Regions from separate parts of the Thermus albus genome, predicted to be linked through region 2. Evidence: riboswitches for the same ligand, from Rfam matches in the RefSeq annotation. Region 2 holds a riboswitch; the other holds the start of a gene.
What was found. A riboswitch is a leader RNA that binds a small molecule or an ion and turns the genes downstream of it on or off. The one in region 2 is predicted to bind cobalamin.
Positions count from the first base shown of each region.

Region 1: another riboswitch for cobalamin. It lies ahead of L0D18_RS00720 (ABC transporter substrate-binding protein); the one in region 2 lies ahead of L0D18_RS10455 (acyl-CoA thioesterase).

Region 1 covers NZ_JAKTNR010000001.1:137,634-142,035, forward strand. Annotated here, with positions in the region: gene L0D18_RS00710 (ABC transporter substrate-binding protein) at 1-940, opposite strand, end outside; gene L0D18_RS00715 (ROK family transcriptional regulator) at 876-2,090, opposite strand; cobalamin riboswitch at 2,221-2,379, shown strand; gene L0D18_RS00720 (ABC transporter substrate-binding protein) at 2,512-3,366, shown strand; gene L0D18_RS00725 (FecCD family ABC transporter permease) at 3,370-4,398, shown strand; gene L0D18_RS00730 (ABC transporter ATP-binding protein) at 4,385-4,402, shown strand, end outside.
Region 2 covers NZ_JAKTNR010000011.1:59,041-63,442, forward strand. Annotated here, with positions in the region: gene L0D18_RS10445 (histidine phosphatase family protein) at 1-360, shown strand, start outside; gene cbiB (adenosylcobinamide-phosphate synthase CbiB) at 357-1,244, shown strand; cobalamin riboswitch at 1,303-1,454, shown strand; gene L0D18_RS10455 (acyl-CoA thioesterase) at 1,625-2,005, shown strand; gene L0D18_RS10460 (5-methyltetrahydropteroyltriglutamate--homocysteine S-methyltransferase) at 2,002-4,170, shown strand; gene L0D18_RS10465 (ribonucleotide-diphosphate reductase subunit beta) at 4,173-4,402, shown strand, end outside.

The sequences.
Region 1 (4,402 bases), on a different contig from region 2:
TGATGGCGTTCTGCCGGTTCTTGGCTCCCTTGGGCAGGCCGAAAGAATCGGAGAGCATCATGAAAACCCCGGAGGTGCCTGGAGAGGGTGCCCAGGCGAAGTCGGTGCCGGGCTTGAGCTTAAGGGTGGTGCTCATGTAGCCAGCGGCCCAGTCGCCCATGATGTTGAAAGCAGCTTTACCCTGGACTACCCGGTCCACCGCCTGCTGCCAGGACAGGCCTGCGGCGTCCTTGTTGGCGCAATCCAGCACCTTGCCGAAGGTGTCCCAGACCGCCACCGCCTTGGGGTCGGTGAACTTGAGCTTGCCGTTCCAGAGGTTGGCCCAGCCGTCAGCCCCCAGGGTGGCCAGGGCTACGCTTTCCCAGAGGTGTTGTTGGGTCCAGTTCTCCCCCAGGGCTAGAGGTGCCTCCAGGCCTTTCCGCTTTAAGGTCTGGCAGGTGGCGAGAAAATCCGCCCAGGTCTTGGGTGGCGTTACCCCCCACTCCCTCAGCTTGGCAGGAATGTACCACATGACGTTGGAGCGGTGGATGTTGACAGGCACGCTCCAGATACCTCCCTTGTAGGAAAGGAGATCGATAAGACCCTTGGGGAAGGCTTGGAGCCAGCCCTCCTGCCGGAATAGGCTGGTGAGGTCCTCCATGCGGTCTGCCACCACCCAGGTGCCGATGAGCTCCTGCCCCGCGTGCACCTGGAAGGTGTCGGGTGGATCCCCACCCAGCATGCGGGTTTTCAGTACCGCCTTGGCGTTGACCCCAGCTCCTCCCGTCACCGTAGCGTTGATGACCTCCACGCCGGGATACTTTTGCTTGTAAAGCCGGATGAGGGCCTCGAGGGCTGGTCCCTCGTCCCCTGCCCACCAGGAGAAGATCTCCAGCTTACCCGTCTGGGCCAGGGCGCTGAGCCCCAAGGCCACGCCGATCGCCAAAAGCCACTTCCTCATACCTACCTCCATTGCGACGTGGGCTTTCCGCCCACAGGCCGCCCAGCTCAAAAAACCTCACCAGAAAGAGGCTAGCCCCACCCACCGCTGGGGCCAGGTGGCCATAGACGGAAGGTTGGACGGGTAAGGAGCGGTGGGCCTCCAAAAAGGCGTGGGCCTCCAAGGACTGGCGCATGGGGTGTTCCAGATGGGGGAAGAGCTCGGCTGCCTTGCCTCCCACCACCACCCGACCCGGGTCGTAGGCTACCGCCAGGTTGGCGAGGAACCGCCCTAAGACCTCGCCCAGATGGTGGATGGCCTTGAGGGCCAAATCCTCCCCTTGCTCGGCCAGGTGGAGGAGGGCCTCCAGAACTTCGGCCTTGCCCCCAAGGGCCCGGTAATGCTCCAGAAGTGTTCCGAGGCCGAGCTCAGTTTCCAGGCACCCTATCCGGCCGCAGGCGCAGGTTTTATTCCCCTGGCCGAGCCAATGTCCAAGTTCCCCAGCAGCCCCGCTGGCTCCGCGCAAAACCCGGCTTTCCGATACCACCCCAACCCCCAGGCCCGTGCTGAGCACCAGATAGGCTAAGTTTGCCTCCCCGTGGAAGAAGACCTCGGACAAAGCCGAGGCCTTGGCATCGTTTTCCAGGGCCGTGGGCAAGGGGAAATCGACGAGCAAGGGCCTCAGATCCAGGTTTCTCCAACCCAGGTTAGGGGCTAGGAGGAGGCGGTCTTCCACCACCACCCCGGGCAGGGTTAGCCCCAGGCCCAATGGGCCAGGCACATGGGCAAGCACCTCCTGTAGAAGCCGTTCCAGCCGTTCTTTGGGCCCGGCCTCCCGGGAGTGGTTCCACTCCTTGGCCCAAAGGACCTCCCCCCGCCAGTCCAGGGCCAAAAGGACCGTTCCCTCCACCCCTAGCTCCGCCCCTAGGGCGAAGCGGGCACCGGGGCGCAGGTGTAGCAAGGTGCCGGGTCGGCCCACAGGGGGAGAGGTAAAGGCCCCTTCCTCCAAGAGGCCTTCTTGCAGGAGTTCGTCCACCAGGCGGCTTACGGCGCTTTTAGCCAGGCCCGTAAGCCGGGAAAGGCCTGCGCGGGTAAGGGGACCCCGCCTCAGGTGGGCCAGAATGGCCCGGCGGTTGAGTCTGCGGATTTCTTGCGTATCCCCTTTGCGCATCCCGATTCCTTTGCCAAGCCTTTTAGTTCGTTCTCAGGACTAAGTAAATCACCCGGCCCCGGATCTGTCAAGCCCTTGTCTTTTCGCTCCCTAGGGTTTAGGCTGCCTTTAAGGCCCGCTAGGGCCCAAAAGCCAGGTCCGTTGCCCTGGTGCCTGGGCGCGTAGTCCAGGCTTAAAGTGGGGAAGTCCGGTGCAACTCCGGCGCTGTCCCGCAACGGTAACCGGTCCCGCTTCGCGCCCTTCTTTGCAGACCGGAAGCCCGAATACCTGCCAGGGCCGCCCGCAAGACCCCTAGGCGGGCACCTCACGCGGATGGGGGAGCGATAGGGGTTTGCAAAGCCATTTGCACCCCTGCCGCTTTCCGGCAGGGGTTTTCCCTACCTCCCCCGGGCCTGGCCCTAGCGGCCTTAGGGAGGTAGGTATGAGGAGAGTTTTTGCGGCAATAACGGTCCTTTTGGCCCTGGCCTTTGCCTTTCCCCTCACCTTCACCGACGACCTGGGGCGCACGGTTACGCTCAAGGCTCCTCCCAAGCGCATCGTCACCATGCTCCCTTCGGTGACGGAGACGGTTTGTGCCTTGGGGGCTTGTGAGCGGATCGTGGCCACCGACGACTACTCCGATTGGCCCGAGAAGGTGAAGGCCTTGCCCAAGGCGGGGGGGCTTTACAACCCGAACCCCGAGCTCATTGTGTCCTTAAAGCCGGACCTGGTTTTGGTCTCCAAATACGGCCGGCTTTATGAGACCTTGGAGCGGGCGGGGCTGGTGGTCTTTGCGGTTAAGACGGAAACCTATGAGGACATCTTCCGCACCACCCGTACCCTGGGCAAGCTTCTTGGCCTCGAGGGCCAAGCGGAACGCCTGGTGGCCCAGATCCAGCGGGAGGTGTACCAGGAGGAGTCCCGGGCGGCCAAGGCCAAGACCCGGCCCCGGGTGTACTACGAGATTGACCCCACCCCTTACACCGTGGGTCCCGATAGCTTCATCGGCGTCCTGATCCAAAAGGCCCGGGGTGTGAACATTATCCCTAAGGAGCTAGGCCTTTTCCCCAAGATCGCTCCGGAGTTCGTGGTGGAGAGGAACCCCGAGGTGATCGTGGCCACATACCCGGGTGCTCTGGAAACCATCCGGGCCAGGCCTGGGTGGAGCCGGGTGCAGGCGGTCCAGACGGGGCGCATCTGCGTGTTCACCGGGGGCCAGGATAACCTTCTCTCCCGCCCGGGCCCCCGGGTGGCCCAGGGGCTTAGGCTCTTGGTGGATTGCTTCCATGGGCGTTAGGCCATGATCCAAGCCCTCCCCCTGGCCTTTAGGCGGAGCCTGGTCTTCCTCTGGTTACTTTTCCTCCTTCTTCTGGCCCTGGTGCTAGGGGTGGCCCTGGGGGCGGTGAACCTGCCGCCAGGCGAGGTGCTCCAAGCCCTTTTGGGCCTCAAGGAGAATCCCATCGTCACCGAGATGCGGCTTCCCAGGGTCTTAGGGGGAATGCTGGTGGGGGCGGCCTTGGGCGTGGCGGGGGCCAGCTTCCAGGGGCTCTTCCGCAACCCCTTGGCCGACCCCTACCTCATGGGCTCGGCGGCAGGAGCGGCTTTTGCCGTGACCCTGTTGGCCTCCTTGATGGGGGGATTGTCTCCCGCCTTTGCCCAGCACGCCATCTTTCAGGGCTTGCCCCTCTCCGCCACCCTCTTCGGGTTCCTGGGAGCCCTTTCCGCCACCCTCCTTACCCTGGTCCTGGCGGGGGGGGCGGCCCGGACGGGGGAGCTGGTGCTGGCGGGGGTGGTGGTGGGGAGCGTCCTGACGGGGGCCACCACCTACCTGATGCTGCAGGATGCCGACCGGGTGCGGGCGGTCTTTGCCTATACCCTGGGCAACCTGGCCTTTTTGGGCTGGCCCGGGGTGAAGGCCCTTCTTCTTTTCTTCCTGCTGGCCCTTCCTCCCCTTTTGCTCCTAGGCCGGGTGCTGAACGCCTTGCAGCTGGGGGAGGAGGTGGCCAAGAGCCTGGGATTGCCCCTCGAGGGTCTTAAGCTCCTTCTCCTCCTTGCCGCAAGCCTTTTGGTGGCCGCTGCCGTGGCCCAAGCGGGGATCATTGGTTTCGTGGGCTTGATTACCCCGCATCTCCTTCGGCGCATCTTGGGGGAGGACTACCGCCTGCTTTTGCCCGCTTCCGCCTTGGGGGGAGCGGCCCTCCTCGCGCTGGCGGACCTTTTGGCCCGCACCCTTACCCGTCCGGCGGAGCTTCCCGTAGGGGTGGTGACCACCCTTCTCGGGGGCCCCTTCTTCCTTTACCTCATGTGGAGGCGGCGTGGAAGGGCTTGAGGCT
Region 2 (4,402 bases):
CGGGCCCTCCAGACCGCCCAGCTCGCAGGCTTTCACCCCACGCCAACCCAAGCCCTCAGGGAAATCCACTTCGGGACCCTGGAGGGGGCCCTGTGGGAAAGGCTGGAACCCGGGTACAAGGAAGCCCTCCTCCGGTTCCAAGGCTTTGCCCCTCCCGGAGGAGAAAGCCTCGAGGCCTTCCAGGAAAGGGTCTACCGCTTCTTGGAGGAGCTTAAGACCCCCGCCCTCCTCTTCACCCATGGGGGGGTGATCCGGGCCGCCTTGAGGGCCCTGGGAGAGGACGCCCTTCCCCTCCCGGGTAGCGTCGTGGTCCTGGATTGGCCAAGGCGGATCCTGGACCGTCTGGACCCAAGCCCATGAGCCTTTTCCTGGCCCTCCTCCTGGATGCCCTCCTGGGGGAGCCCCCAGCCCGTTTCCACCCTGTGGTCCTCATGGGCCGTTACCTGGCCTGGGCCTGGCCGCGGGTCAGGGATTTGGCCTCTGGAGCCTTTTACTGGGCTTTGGGTGCCCTCCTTTTCACCTTCCCTGCCCTCCTCCTGGACCTCTTCCTCAGGCCTTTGGCCTGGGGTTGGCTCCTTTTGGGACTTCTCCTCAAGCCCCTCTTTAGCCTGCGGATGCTCCTTTGGGAGGTTAAGGAGGTGGAGGTAGCCCTGGCCCAGGACCTGGAGGAAGCCAGGAAAAGGCTTGCCCGCATCGCAAGCCGTCCGACGGGGGACCTCTCGGAAGAAGAAGTGCGGGAAGCCGCCCTGGAAAGCCTCTCGGAGAATCTCTCCGATAGCCTGGTGGCTCCCCTCCTCTACTACGCCTTCTTCGGGCTGGCCGGAGCAGCCCTCTACCGCTACGCCAACACCGCGGACGCCATGTGGGGCTACCCCGAGCACGGGGCCCGGGGCGCCGTGGCCGCCCGGATTGACGACCTCCTGAACCTCCTTCCCGCGCGGTTCACCGGGCTCCTCCTGCTCACGCAAATCCCTCTGCCTTGGGGGCAAAGCGGCCTCTTCTCCTTCCGCCTTTGGCCAAGACTGTGGCGGGAAGCAAGGAAAACCCCCTCCCCTAACGCCGGCTTCCCCATGGCCGCCCTGGCCCTTAGGCTTGGGGTACGTTTGAGCAAACGAGGGGTGTACGCGCTCAACGAGAATGCCCCTTCCCCAACCCCAAAGGCCACCCGCGAGGCCCTCCGCCTCTCCGCCCTCCTAGGCTACGGGCTCGGCCTCCTCATGGCCCTATTCACTTGGGTGCGGTGAGGGAGGAGTGCGCCCTTGACCTTCGGGGCCATATATGGTACCCTCCTGTCAGGACGCCCAACATTTAGGGTGTCCTGGCCGCGATGCCAGGCCGACAGGCCTGGACGCCCGATGGCGGTGGGGGAAGTCCGGTGCAAGTCCGGCGCTGTCCCGCAACGGTAACCAGCCCAGGCTGGAAGCCCGAGTACCCGCTTCGCGGTCCTGCCCCGTAGCCCTCGAGGCAAGGGTGAAGGTGGTGATGCCTGTGGGACCCTAGACCTTTGATTCCCCCAAAACCCGAGGCCCGCACCGGGCCATGAGGCCTTAGGGCATAGGTGGGTTACGAGTGCCCCTTTCAGGGGAGGCGCCTTCCCCTGGCAAAGGGACTAGGGAGGTTTTATATGAAAGAGACGCGCATGGTGCACACCGTCTTCCCCGGAGAGACCAACCACTACGGCACCCTTTTCGGCGGCACCGCCATGGCCTGGATGGACCAGGCGGCCTTCGTGGCGGCCACCCGGCACGCCCATCGCAAGGTGGTCACGGTGCACTCGGATGCCGTGGACTTCAAGCACCCGGTGCCCCTGGGCTCCATCGTGGAGCTGGTGGCCCGGGTGGTGGAGGTGGGGCGAACCTCCATGCGGGTGGAGGTGGAGATGTGGGTGGAACCCATCGGGCAGGGCAAGCAGGCTTATTTGGCGGCCAAGGGCGGCTTCGTCTTGGTGGCGGTGGATGAAAAGGGGCGGCCGGTCCCGGTACCACCCCTGGGGGAGGAGGCATGATCCGCACCCTGGGCTTTGGCCTCCCCCGCCTGGGCCCCCACCGGGAGTACAAAAGGCTTCTGGAGGAGTTCTGGAAAGGAGGGCTGTCCAAGAGGGAGCTCCTACAGGGCCTGGAGGACCTGGAGGCGGTCCGGGTCAGGGACTACCGGACGAGGGTGGACCTCTACCCCGCGGGGGAGATGAGCCTCTACGACCCCATGCTGGACCTGGCGGTGGCCCTGGGCCTCTACCCGGTTCCGGCTGGGGACCTCGAGGCCTACTTTGCCCTGGCCAGGGGCAAAGGGGCCCTTCCCCTCAGAAAGTGGTTCGGCACCAACTACCACCACCTGGTCCCCCGCCTGCCGGAAAGGCCCGCCTATACTCCAAACCCCGCCTGGTTTCCCTACCCCGTGGGCCAAGGGGCCAACCCTGAGGGCCTGCCCACCCTCATCGGCCCCTATACCTTTTTGCGGGTGGCGCAAAACCCCCCGGAGGAAAAGGGGGTGAGGGCCCACCTGGAAGCCCTCTTGGAGGCCTACCGGGCTCTTTTGGCGCCCCTGGCCCCCCAAGGCCGGCCCATCCTCCTCCAGGAGCCGGCCCTGGGCCTGGAAGAGGCGGAGGCCCACCTCCCCCACCTCCTGGATCTCTACCGCTCCCTGGCGGAAGCGGTGCCCCTGGTCCTCCTCAGCTATTACTTGCCCCCAGCCCCCAGGGTGTTGGAAGCCCTGGCCCAGCTCCCCATGCGGGGCCTGGCCGTGTGGTTCCACCCACACCAACCCCCGCCCGCCCTCGCCCCCGGCACCGCCCCCGTGGTCCTGGCCGTGGAGGGGCAAGGGGTGTGGCGCACGGACCTCTTGGCCCTCAGGGAAAGGCTCCTCCCCTGGTTGGAGCCCCTTTTGGATGACGGGCGGGAGGTGATCCTGGCCCCCAAGGCCCCCCTTTTCCACCTCCCCTGGCGGGTTTCCGAGCCCCTGCCCCCGCACCTGGAGGGCCGGCTGGCCTTTGCGGAAGAACGGCTGGAGGAGCTCCGCCTCCTCAAGGGCCTCCTCCTGGGCCAGGGGGATGGGGAGGCGGCCGCCTGGTACACACCACCCCCCATCTGGGACTTCCAGCCTTCATCCCCCCCACCCCCAAGACCCCCCAGGGAGGTGCGGCACCAGGCGCAAGGGGCCTTGGGCCTTCCCCGCTTCCCCACCACCACCATCGGCAGCCTTCCCCAGACCCAGCAGCTCCGGGAGCTGCGCCTTAGCCTCCGGTCGGGGAGGATAAGCCCGGAGGCCTACGAGGCGGAGATCCAAAGGGCCATCCAGGAGAACATCCGCTTGCAGGAGGAGCTGGGACTGGACGTCTTGGTCCACGGGGAGCCGGAACGGAGCGACATGGTGGAGTTTTTCGCGGAGCGGCTTGAGGGGTTTTACACCACGCAAAGGGGCTTCGTCCTCTCCTATGGCAGCCGGGTCTGGCGCCCCCCCATCCTCCATGCGCCCCCCAGGCGCCGGGAGGCCCTGGTGCTGAGGGAGACCCTTTACGCCCAAAGCCTCACCCCTAAGCCGGTGAAGGCCATCCTCACCGGGCCCATCACCTTAGCCGCTTGGAGCTACCTGCCGGAGGGGGTGGGCTTCGGGGAGGCGGTTCTAGCCCTGGCGGAGGCCTTGCGGGAGGAGGTGGAGGACCTAAAGGCCCACGGCATCCGCGTGGTCCAGGTGGACGAACCCGCCCTCTTGGAGAGGATGCCCCTTAGGGACCAGGACCAGCCCGGCTACGTGCGGCTCGTCCAGGAAGCCTTCCACCGGGTGGTGGGGGGCCTGGGCCCCGGGGTGCAGGTGCACCTCCACCTGTGCTATTCGGACTACAGGGCCTTAAGGCCTTTCCTGGAGGCCATGGACCCAGACGTGGTGAGCGTGGAGGGGGCCCGGCAGGACCCCGCTTTCCTCTCGGAGCTCCAGGGCCTTCCCCTGGGGATCGGCCCCGGGGTGTTTGACGTCCACTCCCCAGAGGAGACGGACCCCGAGGAGATGCTGCGCCGCCTGGAGGTGTACCTGGAGGCCATCCCCGAGCACGCCCTCTGGATCAACCCCGACTGCGGCCTCAAGACCCGAAGCCCCGAGGAGGCCTTGCGCAACCTCCGGCACATGATGGAGGCCGCCAGGAGGCTAAGGGCAAGGCTGGCCGCCAAGGAGGAATAGCCATGATCCAAGACCCTAGACCCCATTACCGGCCCTACGAGTACCCGGAGCTCCTGCGCTTCCGGGACGCCATCCGCCACAGCTACTGGCTGCACACGGAGTTCGCCTACGCCGCGGACGTGCAGGACTACGCCCTGGCCACCCCCGAGGTGCGGGGCTTGGTGCGGCGCTCCCTTATGGCCATCTCCCAGGTGGAGCTTTCTGTGAAGCTCTTCTGGGCCAGGACCTACGA